2 regions of the Pseudomonas sp. GW821-FHT09C10 genome follow, and region 1 is predicted to be linked to the other one. Evidence: predicted binding sites of a transcription regulator. Region 1 holds the regulator's gene; the other holds the start of a gene.
The links. Region 1 encodes sigma-54, which starts transcription at its own class of promoters, with help from an activator protein. Its sites were predicted from a motif close to ANTGGCATNNANNTTGCTNT; they were not measured.
Positions count from the first base shown of each region.

Region 2: AC07OT_RS07290 (circularly permuted type 2 ATP-grasp protein) is a predicted target of sigma-54. The motif match lies at 6,737-6,756, and genes of this name have one in related genera.

Region 1 is NZ_JBWKPE010000002.1:440,588-449,224, forward strand. Features, by position in the region: gene lptC (LPS export ABC transporter periplasmic protein LptC) at 1-366, shown strand, start outside; gene lptA (lipopolysaccharide transport periplasmic protein LptA) at 353-886, shown strand; gene lptB (LPS export ABC transporter ATP-binding protein) at 886-1,611, shown strand; gene AC07OT_RS05790 (RNA polymerase factor sigma-54) at 1,809-3,302, shown strand; gene hpf (ribosome hibernation-promoting factor, HPF/YfiA family) at 3,378-3,683, shown strand; gene ptsN (PTS IIA-like nitrogen regulatory protein PtsN) at 3,694-4,158, shown strand; gene rapZ (RNase adapter RapZ) at 4,161-5,018, shown strand; gene AC07OT_RS05810 (HPr family phosphocarrier protein) at 5,035-5,307, shown strand; gene AC07OT_RS05815 (ZIP family metal transporter) at 5,328-6,221, opposite strand; gene AC07OT_RS05820 (superoxide dismutase) at 6,255-6,866, opposite strand; gene AC07OT_RS05825 (DUF2753 family protein) at 6,868-7,296, opposite strand; gene AC07OT_RS05830 (class II fumarate hydratase) at 7,324-8,637, opposite strand, start outside.
Region 2 is NZ_JBWKPE010000003.1:77,347-85,983, reverse strand. Features, by position in the region: gene AC07OT_RS07335 (substrate-binding periplasmic protein) at 65-880, shown strand; gene AC07OT_RS07330 (DUF4398 domain-containing protein) at 890-1,252, shown strand; gene AC07OT_RS07325 (OmpA family protein) at 1,249-2,064, shown strand; gene AC07OT_RS07320 (aminotransferase-like domain-containing protein) at 2,336-3,775, shown strand; gene AC07OT_RS07315 (translation initiation factor 2) at 3,880-4,371, shown strand; gene AC07OT_RS07310 (YkgJ family cysteine cluster protein) at 4,534-4,788, shown strand; gene AC07OT_RS07305 (START domain-containing protein) at 4,830-5,435, shown strand; gene AC07OT_RS07300 (hypothetical protein) at 5,539-5,775, shown strand; gene AC07OT_RS07295 (ribonuclease E inhibitor RraB) at 5,989-6,330, shown strand; gene AC07OT_RS07290 (circularly permuted type 2 ATP-grasp protein) at 6,789-8,198, shown strand; gene AC07OT_RS07285 (alpha-E domain-containing protein) at 8,203-8,637, shown strand, end outside.

The DNA of each region.
Region 1 (8,637 bases):
GACAAAGTCGAGCATTTGAAGGCCACCGAAGTCACCCTGCTGACCAACCCGGACCTGAACCTGTATCGCGGCACCGAGTTCCCATGGCATGTCACGAGCAAGCGTGGCGAGGTCAACCCGGACGGCACCGAGGTAGAACTGATTGACTCGGTACGCGTTGCGCGCACTGACGCCAAAAACCGTGACACCGTGATTACCAGCAGTCGCATGACCGTATTCCCACAGAAGCAATATGCGCAGACCGAGCAAGACGTTAGAATCGACGGCGCTGGCGGTGTATCGACTGGCAAGGGAATGAAAGCGTATTTGAAAGAAAGCAGGATACACCTGCTATCGAACGTAAGAGGACAGTATGAGGCTCGTTAAAACTCTCCCTATTTTGCTCGGTCTGGGCGCAGCACTGGGAAGCGTGAGCGCCTGGGCTCTGCCGAACGATAGCCAGCAACCGATCCACATCTCGGCTGACGATGCGCAACTGGATGACAAGCAAGGCGTCGCCACCTATACCGGCGGCGTGATCATCACCCAGGGCTCGATGAAGATCACCGGCAACACGGTGACACTGACGCGCACCCAGGCGGGCGATATCGACGTGGTGACTTCGGTGGGCAACCTGGCCTACTTCGAACAGAAGCAGTCGGCTACCGACACCGGCCCGATGAAGGGCTACGGCAAGACCATCCAGTATCACGCCCAGCAGAATCGCATCGTGCTGATCGACCAGGCCAAGGTACTCAGCCCCGATGGCAACTCCACGGAAGGCGAGAAGATCACCTATGACACCGTGAAGCAGATCGCCAACGCCGGTCGTGCCAATGGCAGCAAGGTCACCGCGCCACGCCCACGCATCGACATGGTTATCCAGCCGAAGAAGAAGGCCGAGTAATGGCAACCCTGAAAGCCCAGCATCTGGCCAAGGCCTATAAAAGCCGTCAGGTCGTGCGCGACGTCAGCCTGTCGATCGACAGCGGCCAGATCGTCGGCTTGCTTGGCCCTAACGGCGCCGGCAAGACCACCTGCTTCTACATGATCGTCGGCCTGGTTCAGGCGGACCAAGGTCGCGTATTGATCGACGACCTGGATGTGAGCCACCAGCCAATGCACGGTCGCGCCCGTGCAGGTATCGGCTATCTTCCGCAGGAAGCGTCGATCTTCCGCAAGCTGTCGGTATCCGACAACATCATGGCCATCCTTGAAACCCGCAAGGAACTCGACCGTGACGGCCGCCGCAAAGAACTGGAAAGCCTGCTGCAGGAATTCCACATCAACCACATTCGCGACAACCTTGGCATGAGCCTGTCCGGTGGTGAGCGTCGTCGCGTGGAAATCGCCCGCGCCCTGGCCACTGCCCCCAAGTTCATCCTGCTGGACGAGCCGTTTGCCGGCGTCGACCCCATCTCAGTCGGCGACATCAAGCAGATCATCCACCACCTCAAGGCCAAGGGCATCGGCGTACTGATCACTGACCACAACGTGCGTGAGACCCTCGATATCTGCGAAACCGCGTATATCGTCAACGATGGCCAGCTGATCGCCGAAGGCGACTCTGCCACCATCCTGGCCAACGAATTGGTCAAGGAAGTGTACCTGGGTCACGAGTTCCGCCTGTAAGGCCGCCTGCAACAACAAGGCGGTGGCAGGTCGTTTGCCCGATGCGCGGGAGTCAATGAAAACCTCCGGATTTTTATTGTTACCGCGCTCTAGGCAAAGCCCCCGATATCAGGCATATAATTTGCTTATGTTTGGCGCTCACGCGCCCTGTCGTGGATGGCGCATTGCGCCGGCGAATAAGGTGTTAAGCCCCTGCCATGAAACCATCGCTAGTCCTGAGAATGGGCCAGCAGCTGACGATGACACCGCAGCTGCAACAGGCCATCCGCCTGCTCCAATTGTCGACCCTGGACCTGCAACAGGAAATCCAGGAGGCCCTGGAGTCCAATCCGATGCTCGAACGCCAGGAAGAAGGCGACGACTTCGATAATGCAGACCCACTGGCCGACAACATCGAGCAAAAACCCAATTCCGACGTACAGGAACCCTCCTACCAGGAAACCGCCCCCACGGTGGATAACCTTGAGGAAGGCGATTGGAACGAACGCATTCCCAACGAACTCCCGGTGGACACCGCCTGGGAGGACGTCTACCAGACCAGCGCCAGCAGCCTGCCCAGCAATGACGATGACGAGTGGGACTTCACCACCCGTACTTCCGCCGGCGAGAGCCTGCAGAGCCATCTGCTGTGGCAATTGAACCTCGCGCCGATGTCGGACACCGATCGCCTGATCGCCGTGACCCTGATCGACTGCATCAATAACCAGGGTTACCTGGACGAGACGCTCGAAGAGATTCTCGAGGCCTTCGACCCGGAACTGGACATCGAGCTGGACGAAATTGAAGCGGTCCTGCACCGCATCCAACAATTCGAGCCCGCCGGCATTGGTGCCCGCACCCTGAGCGAATGCCTGCTGCTTCAACTGCGCCAGCTGCCCGCCAAGACCCCTTGGCTCGCAGAGGCCCAGCGTTTGGTCACCGACTACATCGACCTGCTGGGCAGCCGCGACTACAGCCAGTTGATGCGGCGCATGAAGCTCAAGGAAGACGACCTGCGCCAGGTCATCGAGCTGGTGCAAAGCCTCAACCCGCGTCCAGGCTCGCAGATCGAGTCCAGCGAAGCCGAATACGTCGTTCCCGACGTGATCGTGCGCAAGGACAACGAGCGCTGGTTGGTGGAACTGAACCAGGAGTCGGTGCCGCGCCTGCGGGTCAACCCGCAATATGCCGGTTTTGTGCGCCGTGCCGACACCAGCGCCGACAACACCTTCATGCGCAACCAGTTGCAGGAAGCGCGTTGGTTCATCAAGAGCCTGCAAAGCCGCAACGAAACCCTGATGAAAGTGGCCACCCAGATCGTCGAGCATCAGCGCGGCTTCCTGGAATATGGTGACGAGGCGATGAAACCGCTGGTCCTGCACGACATCGCAGAAGCGGTGGGCATGCACGAATCGACGATTTCCCGGGTGACCACACAAAAATTCATGCATACCCCACGGGGCATATATGAGCTGAAATACTTTTTCTCCAGCCATGTCAGCACATCCGAAGGCGGCGAATGCTCGTCCACGGCGATCCGCGCAATCATCAAAAAACTGGTTGCTGCGGAAAATCAGAAAAAGCCGTTGAGTGACAGCAAGATCGCTGGTTTACTGGAGGCACAAGGCATTCAGGTCGCCCGTCGAACCGTCGCCAAGTACCGCGAGTCCCTAGGGATCGCGCCTTCCAGCGAGCGTAAGCGTTTGATGTGACGGGCGGGCCACAGCGTTCCAGTGGCGGGTATTCCTACCCGCCGCTTTATGCACTGGCAACGAAGGAGAAGCTGTATGCAAGTCAACATCAGTGGACACCAACTGGAAGTTACCAAGCCCCTGCGCGAGTACACCGAGAGCAAGCTGAACAAGCTTGCGGGGCATTTTGACAAGATCACCAACGTGCAGGTCATCATGGAGGTCGACAAGCTCAAGCAGAAAATCGAGGCCACCCTGCACGTGCCGAATGCCAAGCTCGTTGCCAATGCGGAACATGAAGACATGTACGCGGCGATCGACTCGCTCTACGACAAGCTGGACCGCCAACTCATAAAGCATAAGGAAAAGAATCTGCACCTGATGCAAGGTACAGGTCGTTAACTCTCCCCCCATGATCCGACTTGAAACCATCCTGACCCCCGGCCGTTCCCTCGTGAACGTGCCGGGCGGCAGCAAGAAGAAAGCCCTCGAACAAATTGCCAACCTGATCAGCAGCCAAGTGCCTGAGCTGGAGATGCAAGATGTCTTTGAGGCTCTGATTGCCCGTGAAAAACTCGGCTCCACCGGTTTTGGCAACGGCATCGCCATTCCCCACTGCCGCCTCAAAGGCTGCGAAACACCTGTCAGCGCCCTGCTGCACCTGGACGCACCTATCGATTTCGACGCGATCGACGGCGCCCCGGTAGACCTGCTGTTTGTTCTGCTGGTCCCACAGGCTGCCACCGACGCACACCTGGAACTGCTTAGGCAGATCGCAAGCATGCTCGACCGCAAGGAAGTACGCGACAAACTGCGCAGTGCCAGTAGCAACGAGGCGCTGTACCAAGTTGTCCTGGATGAACAAAACGGGCAGTAATCATGCGTTTGATCATCGTCAGCGGCCGCTCCGGCTCGGGTAAAAGTACCGCCCTCAACGTCCTTGAGGACAACGGCTTCTATTGCATCGACAACCTGCCCGCCGGTCTGCTCCCGGAATTGGCGGAGCGAGCACTGATCCATACCGAATTGGCACAACCCCTAGTCGCGGTTTCGATTGACGCCCGCAACCTGCCGAGCCACCTCACACGCTTTCCGGAATTGCTCGAAGAGGTGCGCGCCAAGCACATTCATTGCGATGTGCTGTATCTGGACGCCGACGAAGAAACCCTGCTCAAGCGCTTCTCAGAGACCCGCCGACGTCACCCCCTCAGCAGCCCGCACCGTTCCCTGGCCGAAGCCATCGAGGACGAAACCAAGCTGCTGGGGCCGATCATTGACCTCGCCGACCTCAAGATCAACACCACCAGCCTCAACCTGTACCAGTTGCGCGATGCCATCAAGCTCCGCCTGCTGAACCAGCCGGAGCCTGGCACGGCATTTCTGGTCGAGTCCTTTGGTTTCAAGCGTGGCATGCCGGTGGATGCCGACCTGGTGTTCGACGTGCGCTGCCTGCCCAATCCTTATTGGAAGCCGGAACTGCGCGACCAGTCGGGGCTGGATCAGCCTGTGGCCGATTACCTGGCCGCGCAACCGGATATGGAGGAGATGTTCCAGGACATTTCCAGCTACCTGCTCAAATGGTTGCCGCGCTTTGCCGCGAGCAACCGAGCCTATGTCACCATTGCCATCGGCTGCACCGGCGGTCACCACCGCTCTGTCTACCTGACCGAGCGCCTGGGCCAGGTGCTGCAACAAACCCTCAAGAACGTCCAGGTTCGCCACCGCGACCTTAGCTGAAAGGAACACCCCCGCGATGCCCGCTCTGGAAATTGAAATCATCAACAAGCTGGGTCTGCATGCCCGCGCCTCGGCCAAATTCGTCGGTATTGCCGGGCAGTTCCCTTGCCAGATCCGCGCCGGGCGTACACCTGAGAGCATGGTCGATGGCAAAAGCATCATGGCGATGATGATGTTGGCAGCCGGCAAAGGCACCAAAATTCATTTGAGCACCGAGGGCGAGCAAGAGCAGGAAGCCATGGACGCCCTGGTGGCGCTGATCAACAACTTCTTTGATGAGGGTGAGTAACCCCTATCCCCGCTGAGGCCTCACCCCAAGGCGGTATCCATCACCATCATCAAGCAGAACCCCATGCACAACCCGAGGCTGGCGAGCTTTTCGTGACCGTTGCGACGCGACTCCGGGATCACTTCGTGGGTGACCACCAACAACATCGCACCAGCGGCCAGCGCCAGGCCCAAGGGCAACAGCACCTCAGCCAGGGTCACCAGCCAGGCGCAAAGCACGGCGAACACTGGCTCCACCAAGCCTGAGGCAGCGCCAATCAGGAATGCCCTGACCCGGGACATCCCTGCCCCGGCCAATACCAGCGCAATGACCAGGCCTTCGGGCACATCCTGCAAAGCAATACCCATGGCCAAGCTGTCGGCATCCGGCATGCCGCCGCCGGCTGAGACGCCAACGGCCATGCCTTCGGGGATGTTGTGGGCGATGATGGCAAACACGAACAGCCAGATACGCGGTGGAATCACCGGTTTATCCGGTGTACCCACCAACATCTCCGGACTGGCGCCGGATACCTTGCGGTCCACCAGATACAAACCAAACGCCCCCAGCATGATGCCGAAGCTGATCAGCCCGCCTGCGCCCCAGGGCGAAAGGCCAAGGGCTTCGGCAGCGGCAATACCCGGTACGACCAGCGAAAACGCGGTCGCCGCCAGCATTACACCGGCACCGAAGCCCAACAAGGTGTCGCTCAACGCCACGGGCATCCGCCGAATCACCAAGACCGGAACCGCCCCGAGCGCCGTGCCAAGCGCGCAAATCGCCCCGCCCTGCAGGGCGCGCATGATGCGCGGCGCCAGATCCAGCCAGGCCAGCCCGTGGGCCACCAGCAATGCAGTACCTGCCAACAGCAGCAGCGAACCAAACGCATAACGAAACATTCGCACGCTGCTGATCGCCAGTGTTTCAGTGCCCATAGTCGGCCTTAGATCTTGTTATGGAAGTGAATGTCAGGCCAACGCGGCCTGATAGCGTGCGGCGACTTCCGGCCAGTTGATAACACTGTAGAAGGCGTTGATGTATTCAGGTCGACGGTTCTGGTAGCGCAGGTAATAAGCATGCTCCCAGACGTCCAGGCCGAGGATCGGCGTGTTGCCATTCATCAACGGGCTGTCCTGGTTGCCGCTGCTTTCCACTATCAGCGTCTTTTGCGGGGTGACACTCAACCACGCCCAGCCGCTGCCGAAACGGGTCAAGGCGGCCTTGGTGAAGGCTTCCTTGAAACTGTCGAAACCGCCGAGTTGCTCTTCTACGGCTTTTCCCAATGCGCCGTCGGGCTTGCCGCCACCTTTAGGCGACATCACCGCCCAGAACAGCGAGTGGTTGGCATGGCCGCCGCCTTGGTTGATGACGGCCGCACGCAGTTTTTCCGGCAACTGCTGCACGCTGGACACCAGTTTTTCCACCGGCCAGCCCGCAAACTCGGTGCCCTCGACCGCAGCATTGAGGTTATTGATGTAGGTCTGGTGGTGCTTGGTGTAGTGAATCTCCATGGTTTGCGCATCGATATGCGGTTCCAGGGCATCGTAGGCATAGGGCAAGGCAGGCAAGGTGTAGGTCATATCAATGTGCTCCGTATTGAGACGGGGTCGGCTGCACCGCAGTACCGCCCAGCAAGCGATGGGTGCGCGGGTACTCACCGTGATCGCTGATGAAATTCAACAGTTCGACGTAAGTCTTGCTGCTCTGGCGCAGCGCCGCTTCTCGCAGCTGCGGGCTCAGGCGCACGTCCTGCATGGCCTGGAGCAAGCGCTGGTGAATAGCGCAGAGGTATTCGGCGCTTTCCTCGGGCTGATTCAGGCGCAGGTGCAAATCCGCCAGGTTGTGATGGGAAATGACGCAAGCCGCCACTGCTTCGTCGGCATTCGCCCAGCGCTCGAACAACACTTGAGCCAGGGCCAGGGCTTGCAGATAGGCCTCGCGAGCGTCAACCAATTCGCCCTGCATAAAGCAGCGATTGGCGCGTTCGATCGTGCGTTTCCAGTGCTCCATGGTGAGCCTCCAAAGCAGGGTCGGTGATTACACGCCGCCGGCCGTGAGCTTTTCCGGATCCAACAGGACTTCCAGTTGGCTACGGGGCAGGTCGGTGTGCTCAAGGGCCACCTCAATCACCGGACGGCCCTGCTGATAGGCCTTCTTGGCAATCTCAGCGGCCTTTTGGTAACCAATGATCGGGTTGAGTGCGGTGACCAGGATCGGGTTGCGCGACAGCGCTTCCTTGAGCTTGGCTTCGTTGACCTTGAAGCTGGCGATGGCCTTGTCTGCCAGCAGGCGGCTGGCATTGGCCAGCAATTCGAGGCTGCTGAGCAGGTTCTGGGCAATGATCGGCAGCATCACATTCAGCTCGAAGTTGCCGGATTGGCCAGCGACGGTGATCACCGTGTCATTGCCGATGACTTGCGCAGCCACCATCGCCGTAGCCTCAGGAATCACCGGGTTGACCTTGCCTGGCATGATCGAGGAGCCCGGCTGCAGGCCCTCCAGTTCGATTTCCCCCAGGCCGGCCAGCGGGCCGGAGTTCATCCAGCGCAGGTCATTGGCGATTTTCATCAGTGACACGGCGGTGGCTTTCAACTGGCCGGAGACGGCGACGGCAGTGTCCTGGGAGCCGATCAGCGCGAACAGGTTCTTGCCGGGGGTGAATTTCACGCCGGCCAGGCTGCTCAGTTGCTGGCTGAAACGCGCCGAAAACTCCGGATGTGCGTTGATCCCGGTGCCCACCGCCGTACCGCCCTGGGCCAGAGCCTGCAGGGCCGGCAATAAATCCTGCAGGTGACCGATATTGGCCTTGAGTTGCTGCGCCCAGCCATTGAGCACCTGGCTCATGCGCACGGGCATGGCGTCCATCAGGTGCGTGCGGCCGGTCTTGATGAATGGGTGAACCTTTTCGGCTTTCTGCTCGATCACCTGCACCAGGTGCAGCAGGGCCGGCAGCGTCTGCTCGTGCAGCACCAGCGCGGCACTGACGTGGATGGTGGTCGGGATGATGTCGTTGCTGCTTTGGCCGCAATTCACATGATCGTTAGGATTGACCGCTTCGCCGAGCAAGCGGCTGGCGAGCGTCGCAATCACTTCGTTGGCATTCATATTCGAACTGGTGCCGGAACCGGTCTGGAAGATATCCACCGGGAAGTGCCGCATGTAATCGCCTTCGAGCAAGCCTTGGGCGGCATCGACGATGGCTTTGCCCTGCCCTTCGCTGATCTGCTTGAGGTCGACGTTGACCTTGGCAGCCGCCGCCTTGGCCAGGATCAGTGCGCGAATGAATTGCGCCGGCATACGTTGGTGGCTGATCGGAAAGTTGTTCACCGCGCGCTGGGTTTGCGCACCGTA
Region 2 (8,637 bases), on a different contig from region 1:
AGAGCCCGGTCTAGTGACCGGGCTTTTTTTGGCCCGGGCTTTTTTGAACGCCGGAGAAACCGCCATGGAACTGCGCCCCTGGGCCGTACTGCTGGGACTTACGCTGCTGCCGAGCCTGACCCAGGCAGCCGGCAAATGTGATCGCCTGGTGATCACCGGCAGCCCGGACGCACCGCCGCTGCTGTGGCGCGATCCCCAAGACCCGACGCATTTGATCGGCGCCACCGCCGATGTTTTGCAACAGGTAGCCAAGGAGCTTGGGTTGAAAATTGACCTGCTCTACGGCGGCAAGCGTTCCCTGGCCCTGGACGAAGTGCGCAGCGGGCGCATGGACATCCTCGCCGATGCACCGCTGAACCTTGGCGAGCTGGAAACCCTCGACTACATCCACCCCGCGCTGGTACAGCTCGATTATCTGGTCTGGACCCGCAAGGATTCGGCGCTGGTCTACACCACGGCGGCCGACCTGCATGGCCACAAGGGCGCAGTGTCGGAGCGGGCACGCTTGAGCCGCGACTTTGAAACCTTCGCCGGCCAGCAATTGACCCTGCAACGCCTGCCCACGTTGACCCCGGCCTTCCAGAAACTGCTGCTGGGGGAAGTGGACTACGTGCTGGCCGGGCGTTACTCCGGCATGGCCATGGCCCAGACGTTAGGGATGAGCAATGACCTGGTCGCCCGGGACGTGCCCGTCGATCAGCCCGGCCTGTACCTGGCGATTTCCCACAACTCGGCCTGCAATGATCCGTGGCTGCGCGGACAGCTGGCCAAAAAGATGACAGAATTGCCCGGGTCTGGTGTGACGGAAGCCGCGCTGCAGCGCAATCTGGAGCGTTGGAAAGCGCAATTGCAACAACCCGTCGGCACCCCAACAAAGTAGGGATTTTCAGTGACTCTTCGACCTTTTTTCGCGGCCCTCGCCGTTGTTGCTCTGGCGGGATGTGCAGCCGATCCTGCGCCGAATGAACAAATTCGCCTCACCCAGCAAGCCCTGGAACAAGCCAACGCCGTGGGCGCCAGCACCGATGAATCACCCGAACTGAAACTGGCCGAAGACAAATTCGCCCAGGCCAAGGCCGACATGGCCGAGCAATCCTACAAGGACGCGCGCATGCAGGCCGAACAGGCCGAGCTGGATGCGCGCCTGGCCGAAGCCCAGGTGCTGACCCGCAAGAGCCAGGAACAACTGAACGTGCTCAACACCCGCATCACGCGCCTGCGCAAGCAATTGCAGCTGGGAGAAGCCCAATGAACCCAATGATCCGTGGTCTGGGCTGTGCCGTGCTGCTGGGCAGTGCGGCACTGGGCGGTTGTGCCAGCCACCCCAATGGCGAACAGGCCTTGCAACAGGCGGGCAGCGACTTCCAGAAGGTCAAGGAAGACGCCAACGTGCTGCGTATCGCACCCAAGGACGTGATCCGCGCCGGTGAATCCCTGGCGCGGGCCGACCGCTTGTCCAGTTACTGGGGCAGCGGTGCCGACGTGGTGCATTACGCCTACCTGAGCCAGCGCTACAGTGCCATCGCCCGCGAACACACCGAGCAGACACTTAATGAAGAGCGTGCCGCCAAGCTCGAACTGGAACGCCAGCGCCTGCAATTGGCCCTGCGCGAAAGCAAGCTGATCAGCGTGCAGCAGCAGGGTAAATGGCTCGAAGAACAGATCGCCAGCCTGACCACCACCCAGACCGATCGCGGCCTGGTGATGACCCTGGGCGACGTGCTGTTCGATACCGGTGAAGCGGAGTTGAAAAATTCGGCCAACCGCACGGTGTTGAAAATCGTGCAGTTCCTGCAACTGAACCCCAAGCGTGTGGTGCGTATCGAGGGGTACGCCGACAATACCGGTGGTCAGCAGGAAAACCTCAAACTGTCCCGTGATCGTGCGCAATCGGTGGCCGATGTGCTGGTGGACCTGGGGATCGATGAGCAGCGCATCCAGGTTGAAGGCTACGGCGACCAGTACCCGGTGGAAGCCAACGCCTCCGAGCGTGGCCGCGCGCAGAACCGTCGTGTGGAAATAGTGTTCTCCGACGAGAAGGGCCAGTTGGGCGCCGCTCGCTGAAGCCTTGCGCAAATCAAAAGTGTGGGAGGGGGCTTGCCCCCGATAGCGGTAGATCAGTCACTATTTTCGGCGACTGACACTCCGTCATCGGGTGCAAGCCCCCTCCCACATTGTTCTGTATACATCTGAGTATTCTCTCCACTCACCTTACAGTTTTTACTGTCACTCCCGCGCGCGCTCGACTATTGTGGCAACTGTCCCCGTACACTTCTAAACTGTGCCGGTATGTTTCACACAAAAATAAAATACCCGTGAAATCGAGTGCTGCGTCATGACCAATCTGTTGCTTTACCAACGTATCGCCCAGCAACTGGCTGAGGACATCCGTCGCGGTGTCTATCAGCCTGGCGAGCGCGTGCCCTCGGTGCGCAAGATGAGCTCCCAGCTCAATGTCAGCCACGCCACGGTATTGCAGGCCTACGCCAACCTGGAAGACCAGGGGCTGATCCGGGCACGGCCGCAGTCCGGTTACTACGTGCACCAGACGCCGGCACTCACGGCGCCCACGCCGGACATCGCGCGGGTCGAGCGCCCGGGGTTGGTCACCCGCAGCAGCATTATCCAGCAGGTATTGGGCGAGTCGCGCCGCGAAGGTGTATTCCCGCTGGGCGCCGCCGTGCCGAGCGTCGACTATCTGCCGGTACGGGCGCTGCACCAGCAATTGGCCAAGGTCACGCGCTTCCAGAGCCCACGCGCCTTCAGCTACATGTTCAGCCCCGGTTTCGAGCCGCTGCGCCGCCAGGTGGCGATTCGCATGCGTGACGCCGGCGTGGTGGTGGACCCCTCCGAAGTGGTAATCACCCACGGCTGTGTTGACGCCTTGCAGATGTCGCTACGGGTGCTGACACGCCCCGGCGACTTAATCGCGGCTGAATCGCCCACCTATTACGGCTTACTGCAACTGGCCGACCTGTTGGGCCTCAAGGTCATCGAGATCCCCAGCGACCCGTCCACCGGCATGAGCCTGGAAGCCCTGCAACTGGCCGCCAACCAATGGTCGATCAAGGCCCTGGTGTTGACCACGCGCCTGAGCAACCCTCTGGGCGGCACCATGCCCGAGGAACGGCAGAAACAGTTGCTGCGCCTGGCCTCGGATTTCGATATCCAGATTGTCGAAGACGATATCTACGGCGAACTGATGTTCGAACTCGGCCGCACCAAGGCCCTCAAGGCCTACGACCGCCTGGACCGGGTCATCTATTGCTCTAGTTTCTCCAAGACCTTGTCGCCGGGTGTGCGCATCGGCTGGATGATCGCCGGCAAGTACCAGCAGGAAATCCAGCGCCTGCAAATGTTCAGCACCCACTCGGCCTGCAGCGTCACCCAGATGGGTGTGGCAGCGTATCTGGAGAACGGCGGCTACGACCGGCACCTGCGTTACATCCGCCAGGAATACCGCAAGAATCTCAGCGCCTTCCAACTGGCGGTGCAGCAGTATTTCCCGGAAGGCACCCAGATGACCCGTCCGACGGGCGGCTTTATCTTGTGGGTCAGTTTGCCAGGGCGGGTCAATACCCAGGAACTGCACGTGCGCGCCCTGCAACAGGGCATCAGCATTGCGCCGGGGTTGATCTTCAGCAATACCGAGCAGTTCAACCACTGTATTCGTCTTAACTGCGGCACACCGTGGAACCGCGAGGCAGAGCGAGCGCTGATGACCTTGGGGATGCTGGCCAGCCAGTTATGCCAGGAAACCGCAGCCGGCTTTTGAGGCGTTGAAAAGGGACAACGCCGATAGCTGGATGATCACCGTGCTTGTCATGCCGCGCACAACAAGCGAGCATATGGCCCTCTGCCGTTAATGCTGTAGGCAATATGACCTCAATTGTTCGCGCTGCTTTGGTGATTGGCCTGTTAAGCCTGTGTAACGTCGGCACAGCGCTGGCGGCGGCACCCTTGGCTGAAAACAAGACCGCTGCCAACACCCGGCAGGATGCCCCGGTAAAAAAACCTTCCTCCGCCAAGCAAGCCCCCGTCACGAAGAAGCCAAGCGCCACGGCGAAAAAGCGTGCGTCAACGGCGAAAAAATCCAAGTCAGCCCAGGAAGTGGCACAGACCAAACTGCCACCGGCACAGTTGGATTTGTCCCTGCCTTCGGACATGGTCAGGCACCTGCAGCCCCTGGGTACCGTGCCCAAGCCCAAGAGCGTGCCGTTGTTGCCGCCGATGTTCGGTGAAAAGCCTACCGACAACAGTGCGTTCCAGATCAATGGCCGTTTGCTCAGCAATGAGATGAAGCTGCAATTGCGCAACGAAGAGCGCCGTGAAGTGGAAGGTGCGGCGTTGGAATTCGAGTTCAAGCAGTAAACTTTTTCCTGCACAGTGACGCGGGCCATCGACCATCTGTCGCAGACTGGTCGGTCACTTTTGTTTTGTGCGAAAAACCCCTGTTAAACCATTTTAAAACGGCTGTTTAAGGGCGTACTCTAGCCCGGCCGTCCCTATTGAGTCGTCGAGGACCTGCTGGTCATGAATTGCCGTGAAGGCTGTGGCGCCTGCTGCATCGCCCCCTCCATCAGTTCGCCCTTACCCGGGATGCCCAATGGCAAACCGGCGGGCGAACGCTGCCTGCACCTATCGGTCGAACAGCTGTGCCAACTGTTCGGCCGCCCGGAGCGCCCGGCCGTGTGCAGTGATTTCAAGGCGGATATCGATGTCTGCGGCACCGACCAGGCCGATGCGATTCGGTTGATCGGCTGGTGGGAGCAGATGACGGCGGCTTGATGGGCTTTACTATCGGAACTTCAACAATAAGGAATACAACAATGGGTTCGCTGAAACGAATGGCTGTGCTGTGCGGTTTTACGCTGGTATTTGCTGCCACTGCCCAGGCTGAGGATTGGCAGGTTGCCAAGGATGAAGACGGTATCAAGGTGTCCCTGAGCGAAGTCGCTGGCTCCAAATACAAGGCCTATCGCGGTGTTACCGTGATCAAGGCGCCTGTCGCCAGGATCCAGGCCCTGCAGGAAGATGTGGCCGGCGCCTGCTCGTGGATTCATGAGTGCAAATCCCAGAAGCTGGTGGACAAGAAAGGCGATGAGGCCTGGACCTACACCCAGTTCAAGGCGCCGTTCCCGGTGACCGATCGTGATTCGTACATCCATGTCACCACCACCAAGGACGTCGACGGCAGCGTAACCCGCAAGCTGCAGGGCGTGCCGACCTACAAGCCCGAAGAAAAAGGCTACGTGCGTGTCGCTCAGGTCGAGGGCTTCTGGAAACTGGTCCCTAAAGGCGCCAATGAGACCGAAGTCACCTACCAGGTACACACCGAGCCAGGCGGCAGCGTGCCATCGTGGCTGGCCAACAAGTTCGTGGTGGACGCGCCGTTCAACACCTTGAAAGCCCTGAAGGAACACGCTGAAAAATAACTGCGCTTGATCCGGTGCCTCCTGAGGTGAGTGGAACGTTTGCCGAGCCCTCAAGGTCCAGATAGATGTAAGCCCACACATGGGTTTTATCGAGGAGGCACCGATGCAAAAGTGGCAGATTACCTTCGTTGATGATCACGGCGTACAGTCCGTGGAGCAGTTCACCTGCGAGCACAAGCCCAGCCTCGAAGATGCGGCACACATGATTCGCAACAAGCTGGTGCCCGTGGCCGCCGAACTGGACCTCAACGACCTTGAGGGCCGCAAGCCCGAGCCCACGGTCAAGATCCTCAAAGACCAGAACAGTATTCAGATCCTCGACATCTCTCCCGCCGCCTGAACATTCCCTGTATGCCATTCAAGCACCTCTGGTGGAGGTGATAGCTTCGCGCTACTCTGCAAGTGAGATCAGCGAATGAATCGCTAAGGTCTGGTCTTGTCAGCTACATGCTTGTTTTCCTGCGGTGCTGTACCTGCCGTAGTACCCGCGCCAGTAGGGCGCGGGCTTTGGGAAGCACGGAAAGTCTATCCATCGGTTTGAGGAGGACGTTTCATGAGCACAGCCTATCAAGAAGACATCAGCACCAACGTTCTGCGCCGCATGAAAGAAGGCGGCTTCGACTTTTCACGGTTCCACCCCATTGAGTTCTACGCCATTTTCCCGGATGAGGAACGGGCGCGCAGGGCTGCGGGTGAATTTCGTGGTGAGTCCCTGAATGCCCAGGTCAGTGCGCGCGACGACGGCGCCTGGTACCTGGAACTGAGCAAGATCATGTTTGCAACCTACGATGGCATAGGAGACTTCGAGCAGGACTTTGGAGCGGTGGTCGAGCCGCTGGGCGGAATCATCGAAGGTTGGGGCGTCAAGCAGGAGGTGCGTGGGTTACCCATGTAGCGCCATTGTATGAGCAACACAGCGTATCGGCTGGCCTTAGGGTCGGCCGATTTTGTTTGCGGTATATGAAGGTTTGTGGAACTTGCGCCGCTCTTTCTTGCACAAAAAAAAGCCACCCGTAGAAAAGGGTGGCTGAAAGGGAAGACCGAAGGAGCCGGTCGGTACACGAGTGATCACGGTACCGATTACGCAATGGTTAAAGCTGTAGGACATGTCCTGTTCAGCGGATGGGGGCGATTATCCGCACGCTTCGACGGGCAGTGAAATCAACTCTGACTATGCTGTTGATAGCCAAAGCTTGCATTGCCATGAAGCGTGCAGCAGGGCAGCGGGCATTCTGCGCACCAGGACGGTGCGATCAGTTCCTTGCTTATATTTAACCCACTGATTTTTAAGTGTTTATGCCGCTGGCACGGGCCTTGCGATGGTTCTTGCGTCCGGGTGACAAGGAGTACGGCATGATCCGCACTTATTACGACGAAATGTACGATGGGGCAGGGCAGGTTCGCCCTCACTACCGCGAGTTCGCCCGCTGGTTGGCCGACACCCCCGCTGAACTGCTGGCCCAGCGCCGGCGCGAAGCCGACTTGCTGTTTCACCGTGCCGGGATCACCTTCACGCTTTACGGCGACGAGCAGGGCACCGAGCGCCTGATTCCGTTCGACACCATCCCCCGCAGCATTCCCGCCAGCGAATGGCGGATGGTCGAGCGTGGCTGCATCCAGCGGGTCAAGGCACTGAACATGTTTCTCGCCGACCTCTATCACGAACAACGCATCATCAAGGCCGGGATCATTCCCGCCGAACAGGTACTGGCTAATGAGCAATACCAGTTGGCGATGCAGGGGCTGAACCTGCACCGCGACCTGTATTCCCACATCTCCGGAGTCGACCTCGTACGCGACGGCGACGGCACCTACTACGTGCTGGAAGACAACCTGCGTACACCCAGCGGCGTGAGCTACATGCTCGAAGACCGCAAGATGATGATGCGCCTGTTCCCCGAGCTGTTCGCCGCCCAGCGCATCGCGCCGATCGATCATTACCCCAACCTGCTGCTCGATACCCTGAAAAGCGCCAGCCCCCTGGATAATCCCAGCGTGGTGGTGCTGACCCCTGGGCGCTTCAACAGCGCGTTTTTCGAGCATGCATTTTTAGCTCGGGAAATGGGTGTGGAATTGGTGGAAGGCGCCGACCTGTTCGTGCGCGATGACCGTGTGTTCATGCGCACCACCGACGGCCCCAAAGCCGTGGACGTGATCTACCGTCGCCTCGACGACGCATTCCTCGACCCGTTGGCCTTCAACCCCGACTCCATGCTCGGCGTGCCCGGCCTGCTGGCGGCGTATCGCTCGGGCAATGTGGTGCTGGCCAATGCCATCGGCACCGGGGTGGCGGATGACAAGTCGGTGTACCCCTTCGTCACCGAGATGATCCGTTTTTACCTGGACGAAGAACCGATCCTGCAGAACGTTCCCACCTTCCAGTGCCGTAAGCCCGACGAGTTGTCCCACGTGCTGGCCAACCTGCCGGACCTGGTGGTGAAGGAAACCCAGGGCTCCGGCGGCTACGGCATGCTGGTGGGCCCAGCGTCCACTGCCGCGGAAATCGAAGCCTTCCGCGCGCGTATCAAGGCCAAGCCCCACGCCTATATCGCGCAGCCAACCCTGTGCTTGTCCACCTGCCCGACTTTTGTCGAAAACGGCATTGCGCCGCGCCATATCGACCTGCGCCCGTTCGTGTTGTCCGGCAAGGAAACCCGTGTGGTACCCGGCGGTTTAACCCGTGTCGCGCTGCGTGAAGGGTCGCTGGTGGTCAATTCGTCCCAGGGCGGCGGCACCAAAGACACCTGGGTGGTCGAGGACTGATGCCATGTTGAGTAGAACTGCCTCGGATTTGTACTGGATGTCGCGCTACCTGGAACGCGCGGAAAACCTCGCGCGCATGCTCGATGTCAGTTATTCGCTGTCGCTGATGCCCCAGGATGGGCGCGGTGATGGCCTGCATGAACTGGCCATGCCGCTGTTGATCACCGGCACGCTGGATGATTACCGTGAGCGCCACGGTGAATTGCACGCCGAACGCCTGCTGCATTTCTTCGCACTGGATGCGGCCAACCCGGCCAGCATCTACAGTTGTCTCGGTGCCGCGCGGGCCAGCGCCCATGCTGTGCGTGGGCGAATCACTGCCGACATGTGGGAAAACATCAACGCAACCTGGCTGGAGATTCGCGAAATCTCACAGCAGGGCCTCAGCCGCTACGGCATGAGCCGCTTCTGCGAGTGGGTCAAGGAGCGTTCCCATCTG